One region of the Lysinibacillus sp. NPDC093692 genome, then DNA from elsewhere that is predicted to be linked to it. Evidence: riboswitches for the same ligand, from Rfam matches in the RefSeq annotation. Region 1 holds a riboswitch; each other region holds the start of a gene.

Region 1 (5,538 bases):
TAATGAGCTTTGGCAATAAACCGAAGCCAAACCAAATGATTAATAATGGTGCTAGGACAAGTACCGGGACATTTTGCGACATAATGAGAATAGGATAAAATAGCTCCCTTATAAACGTAAAACGATGTAATAGCACCGCAACTGTTAGCCCACATAATATCCCGATAGCAAGACCAAGAAGTGCTAATTGGATCGTAGCTAAAGCATGCGGCACAAACATCTCATACGATTGAAAGCCCTCTTTCAAAATGGCACTCGGTGCAGGCAAAAGCCAATGTGGAATATCAGCAAAACGGACAATTAGTTCCCATATGAATAAGAGGAAGGCGATAAAAATTATCGTCCTTCCTTGTTTAACAGCCTGCTTCATCCCTTGTATTTCTCCGTTAGCGTATCCATTGTAATACCGGATGGCTGATATAAAATTTTCACTTGCGTAATGACATTGATTGCGCCAAGCTCGATCATCTTGGCATTCATTTTTTCAATAATTTGCAGCAAAGTCGTAAGCTCGCCTTCCATTGTCGTTTCTAATGGATGAACTTCATATTTCACCCCTGAAGTGTCGATCACTGCAATCGCTGCATCGACAAACGGGATCACATCTTCATATGTTTCAGTTTTCGGGATAATTTGTACACTTATTAAAGAGTTTGCCATATTACTTTGTCCCCTTTTTCGGTAAAAAGTCGTTTGTAAATGCTTGTTTTGCGTTAAATTCGCCCTCTAAAACTTTGTTATCGGCCATCCATTTCGCGTAGTTTTCCCAGACAGCTAATTTTTGCTCGCCCCATTGTGCAGCGTCGTCTTGATACTTATCTGCTAGCCATTCCTGACTTTTATGCACAAGGTTCTTATCTAAATCAGGTACCGCTTCTAGTAAACTATCAGCTGCCTCATTAGGGTGTTTTATTGCATATTCATAGCCCTTTGCTGCAGCAGCGACAAAAGCTTTTACCGTCTCAGGATTATCCTGAATCATTTTTTCATTTGTAGCAAGCACAGGTGTGTAATAATCTAATTGCTCACTATAATCTGTTAAATAAAGCATGTTCAGCTTTTCGCCGCGAAGTTCTGCTTCAATACCTGTCCATGCATAATAAATCCACGCAAAATCAATATCTTTTTTCATCATAGTGAAGAAATCTAAATCGCCTGCATTGACGATATCTAACTTATTAATATCCGCATTTTTTGTTTGCATAAGTGATTGTAGTACAGCCTTTTCAAGCGGTGCACCCCAGCCACCGTAAGTTTTCCCTTCAAAATCCTTTGGTGACGTAATGCCTTTTGATGCGGTAGATGCGAAACCCGAAGTATTATGTTGTATAATCGCTGCAATCGATACTAATGGTACATCCTGCACACGCGCCTGTGTAATTCCTTCCTGATAGCTTACGCCAAACTGAGCCTTTCCTGATGCTACAAGCTGATCTGCACCCGTTTCGCCAGGTAATAAAATATCAACATCTAAACCTTGTTCCTTAAAGTAGCCAAGTTTTTCAGCTACATATAAACCTGTATGATTTGTGTTCGGTGTCCAATCAAGAACTACCGATACTTTTGTTAATCCTTTAGCATCCTTTTTAGCCTCTTTTTCGCTACAGCCCACTAATGTAAAAAGTGCAACCATTAGGACCAATAACCATTTTTTCATGCTGAATCCTCCAAGTAAGTAGTGTGAAAGTGTTCATAAATGAATGTCTTTACCAGAGGGAAACAAAAGTCTGAAAACATAAAAAACGCCTAGGATTCCTCCCAGACGTTTTACAATCAGTATCAAAAATTTTCTTTTTTGAATAGATGTTCCCTACGCTGGTACGAGCCAAATCAGGTTCAAAGGGTCAGCGTCTATCGGACACAATCTCAGCTGGCAACTACCAGCCCCCCTACATTCTTTCCATATGAACTTTTCGATGATTATTATACCCATATCAATCCGGAAATGACAAGGGTCTGTTTACAGATAGTGATGAATTATTATTAAGCTGCCTCATTTCTAATCATCTAACTGCTATGGCCCTTCATTGAGGTATTTCTGTTATAACTAGGTATAAAATTCAAAAAATTCTTTAAACACATTGACAATGGAAACATATTACAATAGAATTTGATTGACCAATCAATCATTTATTTTGGAAGGAGTATCTAAAATGGAAACTAAACTTACTAATGATGAGAAAAAGAAAAGAAAAAGATCTACTATCTTAAACGCTGCCATTAAATTATACAGTGATACTGGTTTTGCGGAGACAAAAGTTGCCGACATATCAAAAGAAGCTGGTGTTAGTTTTGGTACCGTATTTACGTATTTTGATTCAAAAGAAGCGCTTTATGAATCAGCTATTTTGGAGCCATTGAAGGAAATCAAACCTTATTTTATTGAAATAGGAGAACACTTTAAAGGTGAGCCTCTTGAAGTTGTGAAGGAAATGATAGATTGTCATGTACAGCTTTTTTCAATGAAAAGTGAATACTTACGTCTCATTCAGCAGGTTCTTGCAAGACCTGATCGTTTCCCAAAACTTTTTAAAGAACTAGATGATTTCGTAAAAGTATTTATAAACAGTATTTATCCGGTTGTTGAAGAAGGTCAAAGGCTTGGTTACTTTTATGAAGAATCACCTTCATTAATTGCTGAATCGTACTTATCCATCTTAAACGGAATGCGTTTAACATTTATTGATGAATATACAAACGTGATGCGGAAGGATATATCGAGACAAGCTCTAAGATTATTTGGGCCTATCAAAAATAACTAAGCCTTCTCCCCCTTTGCCCAGCCAGGACCTGTAGACAATATAGTATTAAATAGGAGTGATTATATGAAATTGAGAGATATCCATCCCAACATCAAACTTCGCCTAGTCATGCAATTTCTAGGCGGTCTTATTTCTATGGCTGTTATCCCTTTTCTGGCTATTTATTTTACTCAAAATATCGGAGCTACTAAAACGGCTATTATTCTTATAATAATTGTCATTAGTGGGGTCCTTGGAGGGTTTATCGGAGGGCATATTTCAGATAAAATTGGGCGAAAAAAAATAATGATTTATTCTGAGATTGGACTATTACTTTCGTATCTGTTTATAGCACTTTGTAATTCCCCTTGGTTTAACCTTCCTTATACTTCTGCAGCATTCTTCATCATTAATATGTTTTGTGGAGGCATGTTTCAGCCAGCTGCACAAGCTATGATGATTGATGTTACTAATTCTGAATCGAGAAAGCTCGTATTTACAATTAGCTACTGGTTAGGGAATTTATCAACTGCAATTGGTGGAATCGTTGGGGCATTTCTTTTTAAAAACTACTTATTTGAATTATTTATTGGGATCTCACTAGTCACTTTGTTATCTGTTTTTATGACTGTATTTTTCATCACAGAAACTTATTCACCAGAGCCTTCACCTAAGTCTTCTCATCATAAGAAAAAATCTTCATCCGTAGAAATGTTTCAAACTTATTCAACCGTTTTAAAAGATAAGCTATTTATGTTTTATATTTTAGGAGCAATCTTGATCTTTACCTTGGAACAGTCTTTATCAAACTATATTGGGATTCGTCTCGAAAAAGATATACCTCAACATTCAGCTTCTTTGTTTGGAATAGATTTCATTGTAGATGGCACAAAAATGCTTGGTTTTCTTCGAACAGAGAATACTATTCTTGTAGTTCTCCTCTCAAGTGCTGTATTATTCTTGTTAAAAAAATGCAGTGATCGCTGGACTCTTGTTACAGGTATGTTGATCTTTTCTATATGTTTTAGTATCTTTGCTTCTTCAAATAGCGTATTGATTCTTTTTATTGCCATGTTTATTGGAACAATTGGTGAGCTGATGTTTGTGCCCATTAAACAGGCGATGATAGGAGAACTTGCCCCTTCTAACGCTCGTAGCACCTATATGGCTTTTAATAGCTTAACTACCTATGGAGCAATGATTATAGCTTCGTTATTGATCATCGTTGGACAGTGGATTCCCCCTATATATATGAGCGGGTTGCTCCTTATTCTAGGATTAACTGGTACATTTTTGTACTACATAATAACAAAAACGCTATACGCTAAAGTTAGTGAAAGGGATGATAGAAAAGTACCTGTTTCTAATTAAGAGAAGCAACAAATACTGTGAAGCTAAATAGAGAAAGTCTTTCTAATCCCCTAAAGAACCTAAACGTTGCGGCCAAAGAAACCGATGCCTTTGCCGGTATTTTATTGGCTTGCTTCGATGAACTAGCCCTACAAAAATTTCGATGAATTTGACCTTGATCAAACGTATAAATTGTTAATTGACTTATTAGAGAAAAAAGAAACAATTAGAGTTTAATTTAACTTTGATTGTTCATGTGAGGAGAAAAACAATGAAAAAAGCAATCATTTTTTTATGGAGCTTTCTACTCCTACTAACCCCTTTTTCTGCTTCTGCTAAAACGGAAGATACTAAACAAAAAATAACAAAGTTTATGGAAGAGTCTTTAGATATGTATAATATTCCCGGCGCATCATTGGCGATATTAGAAAACAGGGAAACGATTTATCAAAATCAATGGGGTATTTTAAGTGATGGTTCAAATGTAACAGCAAACACACCGTTTCTTATCGGTTCTTTAAGCAAACCAATTACATCTCTGGCTATTATGATGTTAGTGGAAGATGACAAAATAAGGCTGGATGAACCGATACAGTCCTATATTCCATCGTTTACCTATCAAACGGACAGTTCAAAACAAATTACAGTTTTGCATCTATTAGAACAAACAAGTGGTATTAGTGAACCTGACGGCCTTAAAGTGACGGACAAGGATTGGCCGAAAGAGGGGGCGATCAATCAAGCTATAAAAGGACTTAGTGGTGTAGCGTTATCTCACGAGCCTGGTGAGGTTTATGAATATAACTCTGCTAACTATTTACTCTTAGGGGCAATTATTGAAAATGTTTCGAACCAAACCTTTTCAGAGTTTTTGAATATGAATATTTTCACCCCGCTTGGTATGGAAAATTCCGCTGCTGATTATGAAAGTGCGGTAGAAAAAGGATACATACCTGGTTTTGAGTCATGGTTTGGTAGACCAGTTGTAAGTGATGGATTTTATGATCATGCAGGAGCACCTTATGGCTATATTGCGTCAAGTTCAAATGATATAGCGAAATTTTTAAAATTTATGTTAGAGGGCGGAGACTTATTATCAGAACAAAACCTTGAGTTATTAAAAACTTCTCCAGAAGAAGGTAAAACATACGGTTACGGTTGGCATTTTTCTAAAACAGAACATTTCCCTTTCCATGGAGGAGCAACATCTGATTTTAGATCGCAAATGTTTTTTATACCTGAAGAAAATATTGCAGCAGTACTTTTAACCAATAAATATAATTTTATAGAAGATGCTCAAGTTTCTCATATAATGAATGGAATTCGATCCATCCTGAACGGAAAAGGACCAGATGAATTGCCTGTACAAAGCTATAGTATCCAATTGAGTATACTGGGAGTTACATTACTCTTAGCTATTTTTACGATTATCCATTTCTTCAGACTT
Region 2 (5,538 bases), on a different contig from region 1:
CGGCATTTTTAGATATTGTTGCTGTCAATGAAGCGGGTGAAGAATTTGAAACACAGCTTGAGACAATTTCAGCATCACAAGTTCGAGCAGTCGTACAAGCAGAACCAGGACTCATCTTCTTCCGTATTGCCGATGAAGAACAAGCTATTTACCAGGCTGGCTTAAGTGTACCTTATAGTGCTGAATATGAATTACGTCCGGTGAACGATAAGCTAGTCAAAGAACTAACAAAGCAAACAGGCGGCTCTGTTTTGAAAGAACCGAGCGAAGTATTCCGTGAATTTACTAAAAAAGGAGCGGAACGCCAAAATATCGCGACATGGCTTTTATTAGCAGGGATGCTACTATTCTTCATTGATATTACTATTCGCCGCTTTGGTTGGGGCTTCCTAACAAGACCGAAGGAAAAAGAACAGCGTATAGAGGAAAAACCTATACAGGCAGAGGACACAAATGTTGCCCAGCTATTAAAGGGCATGAAAAAACGACATTAACATAGAAAACGATGGTGCATCGCTTTACAGCAATGAGCCATCGTTTTTTTGTCGTTTGACTTATGCTGTCAGGGATTATCGCCCAACATTTACACTTTGTCGATAAACTTTAGCAATTTATCGCCCAACATTTGAATTTTATCGATAAACTTTAGCGGTTTAGCACCCAACTTATAATTTTTATCGACATCCACTAACCGCTGATTTATCTTGTAAATAAAGTGTATAAATGTAATGATGGATGATAGTAATAAAATATTACTATCATTAAAAAGCACTATCGATTTGGAGGTTCAAAAATGACCAATATAATGAATTCATTTGGTTTTCTAAGTTTTAAATTAGCGGAGGCTTTAGAGGAAAATCTCGAGCAATATATTAGCGAAAAATTTCACATGAAATCTAGAGAAGTCGGGATCATGATGGCTGTAAAAGACCAAAAACTTAGCCAAATTCAAATAGGGCAGATTTTAAAGTTAGATAAAAATAGTGTCCGCTTTTTTATCGATGGTCTAGAAGAAAGAAAGTATGTTTATAGAGAAAAAAATCCAGAAAATAGAAGGGAAAATTTAATATGCCTTACCGAACAGGGTGAAAATTTGGCAGAAAAATTAATGAAGACCCTTACGATTTCTGAGAATGAAGTTTTAAACGTACTCTCATGGGAAGAAAAAGAGCAATTAAAAAACATTATGAAAAAAGTATATGAAAATCGTTCATAGGGATTAAAACCTTATAAATAAAAAAGGAAAGGGTGATTGAGATATGAAGGCAGTAGAGGTTATGAAGGAGTATTTAAGAAGAGCGCAAGTAGAGGGGCACGACTTATCTGACATGTATGCAAATCATGGGGAATTGAAAAATTTTAAAGGTCAAACTTTTAAAGGAAAAAAAGAAATACAGAACTTTTACATGTCATCTATGCCGACAGGCTTTAAATTAACGATCCACAATATTGAAGGCGATGATATAGAAGCTAGAGCTATCATTTCGACTACTTGGGATGGTTTGCCAAACCCAGTGATTTTGGAAGAAAAGTTGATTCTTGAAAATGAAAAAATTAAATCATTTACAATGATCCCGAAATAAAAGGAGAAGGAAGCTATGTCAGTATATCCTAATAAAAATCCTCTTCCTACGCCTGAAAGAGACACGAAATACTGGATTGGCGTAGTATCTCTTAATCATGTACAAAAAGGGGTTAAGGGAGGGTTCGGCCAGTTATGTCATGGCAAAGAAAGACCTTTGAAACGAATGCAAAAAGGAGATTGGATCATTTATTATTCTCCTAAAAAAAGTCTAGATGGTAATGAACCTGTAAGAGCATTTACCGCAATTGGAAGGATAAAGGACGACCGAATATACGAGTTACAAATGGCGGAAAATTTTATTCCTTTCCGAAGAGATATAGACTTTTATAAAGATGCAAAAGCTGTACCAATAAAAAGAGTCTTAGATTTTTTAGAATTTGTAGAAGATAAATCGAAATATGGCTATAAATTCAGATTTGGTCATTTTGAAATAAGCAAAAAGGACTTTTTATTAATTGCTCATGAAATGGGATTACCGTTGAAGTATGGGTGAATTTGGTTGGACAAAAAACGTTACTTTCTTAATTCCCCTTAAGAAAATAACGTTTTTAAATTTGCCTAAATCTTTATTTAAGAAGAGTATTAAGGTTAGTTACAAATACTGTCTTGCGCAAATTGCTAGCAACGACAATGCCTAATACAGCACCAATAGTACTTGAAGTTAAAAAGGCTGGCATGAAAAATAAAGCAGCTACAGAAGTCCCCATTAATAAATGTGCGTAGGGCACTGCAATGAGTGAGGCAATAATACCTGTCCCAAACATTTCACCGACACCTGCGAGCCATTGTTTGTCGCTGTATTTATAGGCAAGGGCGGCGCATAAAGCACCAATGACACTGCCAGGTATAGCTAATAATGAGCCTGTACCTGTTAAAATACGAATAATAGCTGTGATAAAGGCGATCATAACAGTAGGCACTGGTCCAAGAATAATCGCGCCAATAACATTAATGGCATGCTGTACAGGGTAGGCACGCGCAATTCCTGTCGGTATTGAAACGAAGGTAGAACCTGCTACGGCAATTGCTACTAATAAGGCCATGATTGTTAATTTTCGAATTGACATAATTTCCACTCCTATTTTGTATTTATTGAATTGCTAATAAACCAGAAAAAAGCCGCTCCCTATAAGCATTAGGAAGCGGCCTTGCATTTAAAATAGTAAAAAGCAAGTGTCGCCACTTCCCTCCGCTAGTGTGAACTAGATCAGGTTCAAAGGGTCCGTATATGACAATATACGTCTCAGCCTTTAAAAGACTCCCCTAGTGGTAATGATTTTAACTCTTAATTTTTCTAATAATAACGTAGTCAAGACAGCCTGTTTCCCTCGATATACAAGGAGTTTAACAGGAGGAATCAATCATAGTTACTAACATTTTAGCACACTCGAAAGAACAGAGCTAGAACTCCTACATACTCAATGGATGGTCTACAAGTGTCGTCGCTAAAGAAATAGGGAGGAATCCTTCAAGTGAAGAACTAAAGTTGAAGCGCGATCAATAATTTGCCGCCTTTTTATGTATTGATTCTCTCCATTCCGTGTGCATGGTCAAAAATATTTTTCAGCTTATTACACTCCACTATGCAGTCTTGTTGGAGGAAATGTGTAGGTATATAATGGAATATATACCGCGAAACTAACTAAAGGAAAACCAAAACCATGAATACCAAACAAACCAATACGAATCGTTTAAGACTCATGCCATTTCAAATGACGAGGGATATTTTAAAGGTGTGGAAGTATGCGTACCGTCCTTTTCTTTTATTTGAATTGATATACAAACTGCTAACGATAAGTGTATTTATCCCGTTGTTATCCATAATTTTCAACAAATTACTGGCTGTAGGGGGCTTCGAAGCAGCCGCCAATCATGACCTTCTGCGCTTCTTGTTCAGCAAATATGGCTTACTTAGTGTACTAGTAATGGTGCCAATTGCGATAATGCTCATTTACACAGAGTTCACGGTTCTCTTCTATATTGCGTACTACGGGATTCAGGAGAAGCGCCCACGAATCCGCCCTGTATTGTTCAAGGCAATCTCTAGCTTACCAGGCTTATGGCGCATCGGGGTTTTCGGACTTGCTCTCTATTTATTGCTCCTGTTCCCGCTACTTGATGCCAACATCGGCGGAACACTTTTACCTAATATGACAGTTCCAAACTTTATTACGGGCGAGCTGATGAAGACAACCTTCGGAACTATCGCTCTTGTTATCGTCGGACTGCTCATCTTGGCATTGAACTTAATCTGTATCTATGCTCTGCCGATTATGGTATTGGAAGGCAAGTATCGATTCTGGAACGCTGTTCGCGAGAGCAAGCGATTGTTCTGGCGTAGTAAGTGGTCATTAGTTAGAGCTGTGTTTGAATGGGTAGTAATCTTCCTGTTTCTGTTTATTCTACTTATCTGTTTAATCATCCTAATCGTGCTTCTCCTTCCTAGTGGGGATGGTGAGTCCAGATTAATGACTACCATTGGCGTCATGCTAAGCCTTGGTTTGTATATCGCAACACTAATTATGACTCCAATGTTCATTACCATCATCACCTTGCTCTATGTACGCTATCAAGGCCATGACCATGTGAACATTGATACCGATGGAGTCGATGCTACTGTCTGGAAAGGACGCGATATGCAGCGTTCGCTCATGCGACGTTATCGTTCAATGCTGACTACATTCGGACTGTTCATTCTTATTGTTATAGGCTGGGGAGCAACTGCCCTGTTGACTGATTGGGGAGAAACCAATGAAAAGTTCATCATTATGGCTCATCGGGGCGACACCACTTCAGGCATAGAGAATACAATGGGTGCCTTCGAAGGCGCCATTCGCACAGGTGCTGATTATATCGAGCTCGATATTCTGCAGACGAAAGATGGCAAGCTTGCGGTCATCCATGATGAGAATTTGAGACGATTGTCCGGCAAAAATGTGAATGTTTTTGATCTTTCCCTTGCCGAACTTCAACAAATTTCGCTGCGCGTAGGCAAGTTCCAAGACAATGTCCCATCTCTTGATGAGGTGTTGGAGCGTACGAAAGGTAAAATCAAGCTTAATGTGGAACTCAAAACACATGGACATGAAAAGAATTTTGTCCCTATCTTAGTGGATACGATTCGTAGACATAAGGCAGAACAACAGATTATTCTCCAGAGCTTAGACTATGAGCTCGTAAAGAAAGTGAAGAAGGCCGCACCAGATTTAACAGTCGGGTATGTCATATTCGCTACATTCGCTTCGCTTAATCAGTTCGACGCGGATTTCTTCGTTGTTGAAGAGTCTTTCGCCCGTCCACGATTGATTAGTTCAGCGAAAATAATTGGCAAGCCGATTTATGTTTGGACCGTGAATGATGTGAAGAGCGTTGAACACCTCTATACGTTAGGTGTGGATGGCATCATAACGGACATTGCCGTTGACGCAAAGGAGACCGTTCAAAAGTTACAGAAAGAATAGGGTCAGAAATGAAAATATCATCTGCTCTTTTTTGAATAAAGCATGAACACCCGGTATTTCGCACGAGGCGCTAAATACCGGGTGTTTTGTGTTATCTATAGTTGCACATTATGACTGTCAGTCTGCAACTTCTCAAGTTTTATGTTGGTAACTTCTTATGAATAATCTTTCTCTATACAGCAAGTGAATAAAATTTTCCTATTGTCCAACGAGTTATCTAATCGTTGCGGTCATGCTAGTAAAAATAGTCAATCACTTTTCAGACTATTTTGTATCAGGATGCATAAGGTGAGGGGCTTTTTTCATTGTCCAAATAAGGGCAAGGAAGAAGCATGCCATTAAAATAATAGCCCCGAAAATATAAGGACTGTTCATATTCCAATCGAATAAAATACCTGCTAAAGCTGGACCAATCATATTACCAAGACTCATATACGCATTGTTCAGACCAGCTGCAAAGCCCTGTTCATTTTCAGCAAGCTTGGAAATCAA
Region 3 (5,538 bases), on a different contig from region 1:
GCACAGCTCATAGTCTAATGCGATATCTTCATTCGGATAATATCCCACTGGTAAATCACAAACAATAGCATCTGCAGGACTTACTAATAAATCTTGTAACGCATCTTGACGGTATAAGGAAACAGGCTGCTCTGTCAAATCAGCTGTAGCAGCAGCTATACGAATAAGCAGTTCATCAACCTCTACACCTGTTGCCTCTATTTTCTCGTCTAATAAGTTCATAACTGTTAGGAGTAAATTCCCTGTACCTACTGCTGGATCTAAAATCGAAATTTTTTCGGTTTTTAGACGATCTGCAAATAGTTGCTCCACAAAATAACCAACTAATAACCCAAGAGTATCTGGTGTCATCTGATGATTCGGCTGAGAGCCTTTTCGCATTCCCTTTAAAACAGCAATTTGAATCGCTTTGCGCACATCTTCCTTCGTAGCACCTTCTTGTGAAAAATCAACTTCCCCACCTAGCCATGCCTCTAAGCCATCTAGAATACCCTCTAGCAATGTAATATTATGTTCTTTTTCTATCTTTTCAGCATGTTCATTTAGCATACCAAACAACTTCTCGATGTTTTCCATACACAACTTCCTTTCACGCAGAAAAGAGCCGTGACAAAAACTTGTCACAGCCCCTTTGTCTAGTAATATCTTAGCCTAAAATCAATAAATTATGCTAGTGCTTTGACAGCTGCAATTGCCGCTTCATAGTTTGGATGGTCTGTTGCTTCAGGAACATATTCCACATATGTCACTTTGTCATTTGCATCCACAACAAATACTGCGCGTGTTAGAAGACGTAACTCTTGAATATAGACACCATATGCTTCACCAAATGACAGGTCACGGTGATCTGAAACTGTTTGAACAGCATCAATACCTGCTGCACCACACCAACGTTTTTGAGCGAATGGAAGGTCAACAGATACTGTATAGATTACTACATTATCACCTAAGCCAGCTGCTGCTTCATTAAAACGACGTGTTTGTGCATCGCATACACCAGTATCCAATGATGGTACCACGCTAAATAAACGAATTTTCCCCTCTGAATCTTTTAATGTAACAGGTGATAGGTCATTCGCTAATATAGAGAAATCTGGTGCTTGATCTCCAACCTTTACTTCGTTCCCTACAAGTGTTACTTGACCATTTTTAAATGTTACTTGTGCCATATAAACGCCTCCTAATCATCATATGTACTTAATATTACTAAATGGAGGGAATTAATTGCAACTGAGACAGCTTATCAAAAATATTTTTGAAAAATCTTTTCGCACCTATTCAGCCATGTTTACTTAAGGTTGCACCTTTTTCCAAGTTCATTAAAATAATGTAGGGTTGATTTTCCAACTAACTAATGATGTCTCCCCCAAATAATATGGCTTATCACCCTAATACGAAGTTGATCTCCAACACTTTGCAAAAACTTTAACTTATTCAACCTATAATACATTACCTAATATTATAAAAAAGCAGGAACTTTGATTTTCGACATTATTTCCTAGGAAATTAATGATGCTTGATAAAATGGATTTTTTCTTGCTCTCGTAATTCGACACGACGAATTTTGCCTGATGAGGTCTTTGGCAGCTCAGTAACAAACTCAATCTTACGAGGGTATTTATATGGGGCTGTTAAAGTTTTTACATGGCTTTGTAGTTTTTTTATAAGTGTTTCATTACCAACTTCTCCTTCACAGAGCACAACAAACGCCTTCACGAGATTTCCACGAATCTCATCTGGACTTGCAACAACGGCAGTTTCTTTCACTGCAGGATGCTTCAACAATGCATCTTCTACCTCAAATGGTCCAATCGTATACCCAGACGAAATAATGACATCATCCCCGCGTCCTTCAAACCAAAAATAACCATCATTATCTTTGTATGCACGATCTCCGGTAATATACCAATCGCCTCTAAATTGTAAATTTGTCCGTTCTGGATCGTTTAAATATTTTTTAAATAACGCGGGCGTTTCACAGTGTACAGCAATATCTCCAATTTCCCCAACCGCAACAGGATTTCCAAGATCATTTATAATTTCAACAGTATTACCCGGAGTAGGTTTGCCCATTGATCCCATTCTAGACTCCATCCCTACCATTGTACCAACAAGTAATGTATTCTCTGTTTGTCCATAGCCATCTCGTACTTGTAAATTATAAACTTCGGAAAATACTTTTATCACTTCACTATTTAAAGGTTCACCCGCTGACACAGCCTGACGTATTGTACTTACATTAAAATCTTGTAAATTTTCAAGACTCGCCATAAATCGATATTCGGTTGGTGCGCAACACAGAATATTAATATTGAATTTTTCAATCAGTCTAAAGTAAGTTGCCGCATCAAAGTGACCTTTGTAAACAAATGCTGTTGCACCACTTCCTAAAGTAGCGAGGAACGGACTCCAAATCCATTTTTGCCAGCCTGGAGCTGCTGTTCCCCAAACAATGTCACCCTCTTGAACACCTAACCAATTTGGTGCAGTAGTTCGCAAGTGTGCGTAACCCCAGCTATGTGTATGCACCGCTGCCTTTGGATTGCCTGTTGTACCACTTGTATATGCTAAAAATGCAATGTCTGTACTCTTAGTTGGAGTAGAGCTTATATAAGATGTTGGTTGGCTATGCATTCTTTCAAGCAACGGTTGCCAAGGTTCATGTGCATGACCAATGACAAATTGCTTTATTGCTTGTAAATTTTCCACATTATCAAATTGTTCAATATAAGGCTCAAATGCAACAACTCCTTTTGCATCGGCATGATTGATTCGATATTCAATATCTTTAGTTCTCAGCATTTCTGAACTAGGTATAATAGTTAAACCTGCCTTCAAAGCTGCAATATACACGATATATGCTTCCACTGATCTCGGTACCATGACTAAAATAACATCGCCTTTTTTTAAACCTTGGGAGGTAAATACATGTGCTGCCTGATTCGCCTTTTCAAGTAAAGTTGTATATGTTAAGTACTGAATTTCCTCGTCTTCGCTATAAACTAATAATGCATTTTTCGTAGGATCCTGTGCATATTTTTCAATTTCTTCTGAAATGTTATACCATTCTGGTGCGATTAAATCTTCTCTTTTCATGGCAATTGCCCCCTTTTGTTACGCCCATTATAAAACTCAATTTTTATCATTTTCAATTGAATTCACTCTAATTTATTAAAGTCGTGACAACTATCATGCTCCGCTATATGGCATCAGTCACGTATTGCTTCTATTCATTTCAAATTGGCGTAATCGTCGCTTTCGTACAGAGTTGCTGAATGAAAATAAAAAACTCCCTATTGAACGCGAATGAATAATATGGTACATTTTGGTCAACTAAAAGCATGATTGCAGGGGGACTCATTAAGAGTTGAGAAGGTAAAACCTGACCCTTTGAACCTGTTAGTTAATACTGACGTAGGGAGCAATTCACATCGACTTACTGATGAAAGGCTCTTTTACGTGTTTTTTGCACGAAAAAGGGCCTTTTTTGCACGCTTACGTCCATCCAACGAGGAGGACTTAAATTGATTTTCCAAACGATCCGTAAACAAAATCCACTTATTCATTGCATAACGAATTATGTGGTTGCTAATTTCCAAGCAAATGGCTTATTAGCAATAGGCGCTTCTCCAGTCATGGCTGATGACGGTCATGAGGTTGAAGAAATGGTCACAATCGCCTCAGGCTTATTGATCAATATTGGGACCCTTAATGAGCGAATGAAAGAATCCATGTTACTTGCAGGGAAAAAAGCAAATATTCTTGGCATTCCGGTTGTTTTAGATCCTGTTGCAGCCGGTGCAACGACTTACCGGAAACAAACGGTACAGCAATTATTGGAGAAAATAAAATTTGCGGCGATTCGATGCAATATCGGAGAGCTTGCAGCAATTGCCAATGTAGACTGGCAACAAAAAGGCGTAGATAGTGGTAGTGGTTCAATTTCTTTAGAAATGGAGGCACAAAAAATAGCTCAGCAATACAATTGTATTGTTATTGTGACCGGTGAAAAGGATTTTATTACTGACGGCAAACTTCAGCAATGGGTTACAGGTGGAAATTCGCAAATGACAGAAGTTACTGGAACAGGCTGCTTATTGAGTGCAATATGTTGTGCCTCTATCACCGCAGGAGATCAACCATTTGACCAATTACTAGAAACATTATCACTTTATAAAAAATTAGCAGAAAAAGCCGCTTCTTCTACTCGATTCATTGGCGATTTTCAAATAGCTGTATTGAATGAACTACATCGCCTTTCAAAGGAAGGTGAAGAATAATGCATATTGTAACGACAATTGCCGGTTCAGATAGTGGCGGCGGTGCAGGTATACAAGCTGATTTAAAAACATTCCAGGAATTAAAAGTATTTGGAACGTCTGTCATTACAGCTTTAACGGCCCAGAATACTTTGGGTGTATCAGATGTTTTACCAATTGAAGTGAGCTTTGTTGAAAAACAACTGAAAGCGCTAATCGAGGATTTTTCAATTAGTGCTATTAAAACAGGAATGTTGTTTTCCTCCGAAATCATCCAATCAATTGCACATATTTTAGCCGAAGTAAATATTCCACTTATTGTAGATCCTGTTATGATTGCAAAAGGTGGCGAGAGCTTATTACAGCAAGAAGCAATTGAGGCATTACGAAATTATTTGCTACCTTTAGCAACAATTGTAACACCTAACATTCCTGAGGCCGAAACCCTTTCTGGAAGAAAAATTAATTCTATAGCAGATATTAAAGAAGTAGCCCAGATTTTATTACAGACAGGTGTTCAATGCGTCGTTATGAAAGGCGGTCATTTAGAGGATATATGTCATGCTACTGATTATGTATTTTTTCAAGATGGTGGATCATTTTCTATGCAATCTACTCGTATTGCAACAGCAAACACGCATGGTACAGGCTGTACATTTTCCGCTGCATTAACTGCTTTTCTTGGCCTTGGGCTACCTATAGAAAAGGCAATTGAGGAAGCTAAAAAATTTATTCAATTAGCAATAACTCATGATTTATCTATTGGGAATGGCCATGGTCCAACAAATCATTTTGCTTATCAACAGTATAAGGATTCCTGCGAGGTGATCATACATGAAACGTGACGATTTACAGCTATATTTTATTATGGGTACAGGTAATGTTTTCAATCAGGAGCCAATAATTGTATTAGAAAAAGCTCTCCAATCCGGAATTACTATGTTTCAATACCGTGAAAAAGGGCCAAATACCCTTACTGGACGAGCCTATGAAAATTTTGCTCGTAAATGTCAAAAGCTCTGTCAACAGTATCATGTTCCGTTTATTATTAATGATGATGTAGAGCTAGCTATAAAACTTAGAGCAGATGGTGTTCATATTGGCCAAGAAGATTTTCCTGTGTCAATGGTACGTAAAAAAATTGGCAACATGATACTAGGTGTTTCTGTTCATTCTCAAGCGGAATTAATAACTGCTTTACAATATGGTGCTGACTATGTAGGAATTGGTCCAATTTTTTCAACTACTTCTAAAAGTGACGCCAAACCGCCTAGTGGCA
Region 4 (5,538 bases), on a different contig from region 1:
GCAAATCCACACTTTACAGGTGCAAATTACTGAGGGAGCGAAGCACCTTAAAGGACAAGAGAAACAAGATTTAACGGCAATGGAAGAAAAGTTAGAGATGCTTCGTGTAACCTATGAGGAAGCCTTTAAAGTATTGCAGCAGATGGAAGGATTTGCGAAAGCTTGCACAGACTTTATCGAAAAAGTAGAGGAAGCGGAGCTGGAAATACGCTTACTTGAAAAAGAAGCGGGACGAGTAAAGGAACTTTATGCAATGTTAAATGGGCAAAATGTGAAAAAGCTGTCCTTTGAGCGTTATATTCAAATCAATTATTTAGATAAAATTACAGAGGCAGCAAATGTCCGGCTTTATCATTTATCCAACGGTCAATTTGAGCTACGACGTTCAGATCGTTTAGAAAAGCATGCTAAGCAAAGTGGACTTGGGCTAGATGTGTATGATGCCTATACAGACCAATTACGTGATGTAAAAACATTATCAGGGGGAGAAAAGTTTAATGCTTCTTTAAGTCTTGCCCTTGGGATGGCAGATGTCATTCAAAGCTTTCAAGGTAATATCCGTATTGAAACAATGTTTATTGATGAGGGCTTTGGTTCTCTTGATGAAGAGGCATTAAATAAGGCGATTGATACGCTTATTGATTTACAAGATTCTGGACGCATGATTGGCGTCATTTCGCACGTTGCAGAGTTAAAAGCTACAATGCCTGCAGTGTTGCACGTTGAAAAAACAATGAATGGTCACAGTCAAACATATTTTGAAGTGAAATAAAAAAGAGGCGTATTTCCGATGTGTGGAAATACGCCTTTTTATTACTTTTTATTTACGTTAGGATATGTTCCTTTTTTTGCAGCGATTACTTTTTTTACAATTGGAATAACGATTGGTGCTAATTTTACGGCGGTTTTGACAACTTTAGATACTTTCAAAAAATAACAGCTCCTTTTAGTACTCTCTGTTCAAGGTTGAAATGAAACTTATCGGATAACGCGAACTGCTTGAATAATATTCCAAATGACAATTCCGATTGAAACAAGAATGTAAATCAAAAATGAAACTAACCAAATGATAAGAAAAGAACTACTACCTGAATCTGGTTCAAAAGTGTTGAATGATAAAGTTGAGAAAATAAAGACTGCAAAAAATATTATTCCAAATACGACTGGGATTAAATGTGATATTAATGCTCGAAGAGAATGACTCTTTACGTCGTTATCTTTTGAAACAAAGTAAACGACTAATGGCACAATAAAGGGTGCAAAAAAGATACTGAGATAACTAAAGGCAGATAAAATTTTTTGGTTCTCCATAGTTGTACCTCCTTTTTAAATATTTACGCATGAAAAACAGTAAAGTTTCAAAAAAAATTAATGTGGAAGAGGTTGTAATCGTTACAGTGTTTGCGTACAATGAGGTTGTTCAACTAAATTAAGATGTAACGACCACAAGGGGAGCTGATGATGTCAGCTGAGACTGGGCACGTAATGCCTTAACTCTTTGAACCTGTAAGTTAACGCTTGCGTAGGGATGTGGATAGAAACCGACACTTTTACGATGTGAGGCTCTGTCCTGGCATCGTTTTTTTATCTTTATTGATGCTAGATAGGGACATATTTGCCAACTGATTTCTATTCCTGCTCTTGTATCCTACATCGGAACAAAGGAGAGAATAATTATGGACAATAAAAAACTATTAATGCTTGTGGAAATTGCGATATTCGCAGCGATTGGCCTTGTGCTTGATCAGGTTTCCTTTAAAGTATGGGCACAAGGAGGCTCTGTTAGTCTCGTAATGGTGCCAATAATGTTAATAGCATTTCGCTGGGGCCTTATTCCAGGCATGGTAACGGGTTTACTTATTGGTGTTATGCAAACAATGTTTGGTGCCTATATTATACATTGGCTTCAAGGAACACTTGATTATGGTGTTGCCTTTACGGTAGTAGGCTTAGCGGCCGTAGTGCGTGGGCCAGTGCTTGAGGCAGCAAAAGATTTAAATAAAAAGAAAATGGCGCTTTATATTATTGTAGGAACGGTATTAGCGGGCTTTTTACGTTATGCAGCACATACCATTGGAGGCGCTGTATTTTTCGCAGAGTATGCTGGCAATCAAAATGCATGGGTTTATTCAATCATCTATAATGGAACATATATGCTACCAGCAACGATTTTAACAGCGATTGTCGGTGTTTTGTTATTTACGGCAGCACCTCAATTAATGCAACGAAAATCATAATGATTATGCCCTTCACATGAGTGAAGGGTTTTTATTTTTAGGCTGTTAAAGATTGTTGCTATCAAAACATAAAGACAGATTAAATTTAGATACTGTGCAGTAATCAAGTTTCCCTTCCTAAGCAATTTCTCCATAGCTTTCAGTTATGACAAAAATTGCATTATTGAATAATCAATGGTAAAAATAGTTGAATGATGGTATATTATATAAATCTTTTGCCGATTTTATGAAGGGGGAGTGCGTTAATGAATAAAACACTTGAAAATTTACAAAAAGAAATTATATTTGAAGCAAAAAAAGGATACCCCATTTTGCTTTCTGGCGCCGTTGTCTTTTTAATTTTCGCCTTTATGCCCTTAGTTTTCCCAATAGAAGCTATACGTTTAATTTGGATATTTGGCTTAGGTGTCATCTTTCCTATTGGGATTGTCATTAGTAAAATTCTGGGTGTTAATTTACTCTCTACTGACAACCCTTTAGGTACTTTAAGTGGAATAGTAGCAGCTCCTCAAGCTTTTTATATACCTGTATTTATAATTGTGTATATGAAAATACCTGAATACCTGCCCTTCACAATTGGCCTACTAGCAGGCTCTCATTTTCTGCCTTACATATGGATTTATAAAAGCAAAGCATATTTATTTGTTACTTTAGGAATCTGTCTTTCTGCTCTAATTTTAGGTGGCTTCTTTGTTGGTCAAGCTTTCACTCTAGTACCTTTAGCAATGTCTATTGTTTATGGAGTTGGTGCTCTTTTAATTCTAAGAGAACTCAAAGTCAGTCATGTTTAAGCACCTATTGTCAGTTGAATAACAGTAAACCACTGAATCTTTTTAAAAAGCATCTGAATAAAGGTGCTTTTTGTCTTTTCTAGTGCTGCAACTGTGAAATAGTTAGATTCAGTTAGCGGAAAATAAAAAAGCAGAGTTAAGCGAAGCGCCAGCAACAAAGCGCCCAGCCGGAACGGAAATCAATCTCACGTTATGGAGATAAGCCTGTTTTCAGCACTTTATAATTTAAGATGGCATATAATATTTAAAGCGTTTAGCGTTTTAAGCATAGAAAGTTATGTTATATTAAATAGTAGATATTAGATGAAAGGGACGTTAAAAATGATTGTAAAAACGCAAGAAGAAATTGAAGCCTTTAAAAAAATCGGCCGTATTTGTGCTGAAATTCGTGAAGCAATGAAGGCTGCTACAAAACCAGGTGTAACAACACTAGAACTAGATGAAATTGCAGGCCGTATGTTTGCTGAGGCCGGAGCAGTTTCTGGACCTAAAGGGGAGTATGATTTCCCAGGATACACATGTATTAGTGTTAATGAGGAAGTCGCACATGGTATTCCAGGTGAACGTGTGATTAAAGAAGGAGATATCGTCAATATAGATGTATCTGGTTCATTAAACGGCTATTTTGCTGATACAGGCATTTCATTTGTAGTTGGTGAAGGTTATGAGGATAAAGAAAAGTTGTGTCGCGTAGCCAAAAGTGCTTTTGATCGTGCGATGACAAAAGTAAAAGCTGGATCAAAATTAAACCAAATCGGAAAAGCTGTTGAGCGTGAAGCATATGCTAATGATTTAACAGTGATTATGAACCTAACAGGACATGGTTTAGGTCGTTCTTTACATGATGAGCCAAACCATATTTTAAACTATTATGATGCATGGGATTCTACAATTATGAAAGAGGGTATGGTTCTTGCAGTTGAGCCATTTATCTCAGCGAAAGCGGAGCATATTGTGGAGTCTGGTGATGGCTGGACATTCGTTACGCCAGACAAATCATTAGTTGCTCAAATCGAGCATTCAATTATCGTTACAAAAGACAAACCAATTATTTTAACTTCACTTGATGAACAATAAAAAAGCTAAAATCCTGCTACCAATTTATTTTTGGTGGGCAGGATTTTTTTTAATAAATAATATACCGACAAGTAGCACCCCACATAAAAACAAGGCTGCCGTTGACACAAGTAGCTCATCAAAACCATTATGTAATACGACCCCTATATAGGACCAGATAAATACACTTGGATAGATAATATCAAAATAATGGAATCGAATATGTAGTGCTATTGCAACCCCAAGTGTCAGTAAAATAACTGCCCACAATGGATCACTAAGTCCAAAACCATTCCATTGGTAGGATGTTAGCGTGAAGCTTACATTTGTCATCAGGCTGAATGTAACCCATGCGAAGTAAATCGAGAAGGGTAAACGACCTGTAAGTGAGTTATTGCTGAAAGGGTACGTTTTGTACAACTTTGATAAATACAGTACTAAAATAAACGTACTGACGATTGACATGATAAATAATTCGTGATGCCAAACAACAATTGCTAGCGCCTGCATGATACATATGCTACTAAAGAGAACAGTCTGTTTAATAGTTGTCTTTTTTAGATTCATGACTAACCAATAACCAAGTAACATGTAAACCACAATCCAAATCACATAACTAACATTAAAAGGTGCAAATATTACTGGAAAACGATTTGAAATCTCTAAGGAAGATTGACCGTTTATTTTCATGAAATAGGATGAAAAGGTTAGGATAAGTGAGACAATGTAAGTGATTGTCATCAAAAAAAATCGAGGCATGTTTTCCTCTCCCTTCGTGTTAAATTGTATAGGGAAAAGACAAATAAGTATAGGACTGTAACGTACTATTTTCATTATAACGGAAATTTCCAACAATGTATCGTGTTGTTTCGCTAAAATTATCTACAATTTACCATTTAAATAGGCGTTCATATATTTCTTTAGTACAATGGAAGTATACAAATGTAAGGAGTGAAGTTTTAATGACTCAAAATTTAAATGATCTAGATCTAACAGTTAATCTAGATAAGAAAATGTATAAAAAGAAATTAAAAGTACTCCAGTATGAAATGTTAAATGCTCAACAGTTTTTATTAAACAATAAAATAGGGTTAATTTTAGTATTTGAAGGTATGGATGCCGCTGGTAAGGGGGGCGCTATTAAGCGTCTAATTGAACGTGTTGATCCACGTGGTTATGTCGTACACCCGATTTCAGCGCCTCAGCCCCATGAACTACGCTACAATTATTTACAACGCTTTTGGAGAAAGCTGCCACAGCATGGACAAATCGCAATTTTTGATCGCTCTTGGTATGGTCGTGTATTAGTTGAGCGTATTGAAGGATTTGCAACAAATGAAGAGTGGTCTCGTGCATACGGAGAAATGAATAATTTTGAAAAGATTTTAACGGCAGGAGATTATATTGTCATTAAGTTTTGGCTTCAAGTATCAGATGAGGAGCAACTTAAACGT

What was found. Region 1 has a riboswitch for thiamine pyrophosphate ahead of ACQKN4_RS10755 (ABC transporter substrate-binding protein). Riboswitches for the same ligand answer to the same signal wherever they lie in the genome.
Region 2: linked by a shared signal. The riboswitch ahead of thiW (energy coupling factor transporter S component ThiW) and the one ahead of ACQKN4_RS10755 (ABC transporter substrate-binding protein) in region 1 are both predicted to bind thiamine pyrophosphate.
Region 3: linked by a shared signal. The riboswitch ahead of thiM (hydroxyethylthiazole kinase) and the one ahead of ACQKN4_RS10755 (ABC transporter substrate-binding protein) in region 1 are both predicted to bind thiamine pyrophosphate.
Region 4: linked by a shared signal. The riboswitch ahead of thiT (energy-coupled thiamine transporter ThiT) and the one ahead of ACQKN4_RS10755 (ABC transporter substrate-binding protein) in region 1 are both predicted to bind thiamine pyrophosphate.

The regions. Positions count from the first base shown of each region.
Region 1 covers NZ_JBNNUW010000008.1:53,467-59,004, reverse strand. The annotation lists gene ACQKN4_RS10765 (ABC transporter permease) at 1-370, opposite strand, end outside; gene ACQKN4_RS10760 (thiamine-binding protein) at 367-660, opposite strand; gene ACQKN4_RS10755 (ABC transporter substrate-binding protein) at 662-1,657, opposite strand; TPP riboswitch at 1,791-1,901, opposite strand; gene ACQKN4_RS10750 (TetR/AcrR family transcriptional regulator) at 2,154-2,762, shown strand; gene ACQKN4_RS10745 (MFS transporter) at 2,826-4,112, shown strand; gene ACQKN4_RS10740 (serine hydrolase) at 4,363-5,538, shown strand, end outside.
Region 2 covers NZ_JBNNUW010000001.1:450,311-455,848, forward strand. The annotation lists gene ACQKN4_RS01970 (VWA domain-containing protein) at 1-494, shown strand, start outside; gene ACQKN4_RS01975 (MarR family winged helix-turn-helix transcriptional regulator) at 794-1,216, shown strand; gene ACQKN4_RS01980 (ketosteroid isomerase family protein) at 1,260-1,583, shown strand; gene ACQKN4_RS01985 (EVE domain-containing protein) at 1,599-2,078, shown strand; gene thiW (energy coupling factor transporter S component ThiW) at 2,152-2,652, opposite strand; TPP riboswitch at 2,753-2,860, opposite strand; gene ACQKN4_RS01995 (glycerophosphoryl diester phosphodiesterase membrane domain-containing protein) at 3,247-5,046, shown strand; gene ACQKN4_RS02000 (MFS transporter) at 5,311-5,538, opposite strand, start outside.
Region 3 covers NZ_JBNNUW010000005.1:128,019-133,556, forward strand. The annotation lists gene ACQKN4_RS07655 (class I SAM-dependent methyltransferase) at 1-576, opposite strand, end outside; gene tpx (thiol peroxidase) at 666-1,169, opposite strand; gene mbcS (acyl-CoA synthetase MbcS) at 1,507-3,096, opposite strand; TPP riboswitch at 3,340-3,438, shown strand; gene thiM (hydroxyethylthiazole kinase) at 3,525-4,280, shown strand; gene thiD (bifunctional hydroxymethylpyrimidine kinase/phosphomethylpyrimidine kinase) at 4,280-5,104, shown strand; gene thiE (thiamine phosphate synthase) at 5,094-5,538, shown strand, end outside.
Region 4 covers NZ_JBNNUW010000016.1:73,114-78,651, forward strand. The annotation lists gene ACQKN4_RS16745 (AAA family ATPase) at 1-772, shown strand, start outside; gene ACQKN4_RS16750 (DUF4870 domain-containing protein) at 979-1,311, opposite strand; TPP riboswitch at 1,439-1,546, shown strand; gene thiT (energy-coupled thiamine transporter ThiT) at 1,677-2,237, shown strand; gene ACQKN4_RS16760 (DUF7010 family protein) at 2,483-3,028, shown strand; gene map (type I methionyl aminopeptidase) at 3,350-4,105, shown strand; gene ACQKN4_RS16770 (hypothetical protein) at 4,130-4,843, opposite strand; gene ACQKN4_RS16775 (polyphosphate kinase 2 family protein) at 5,047-5,538, shown strand, end outside.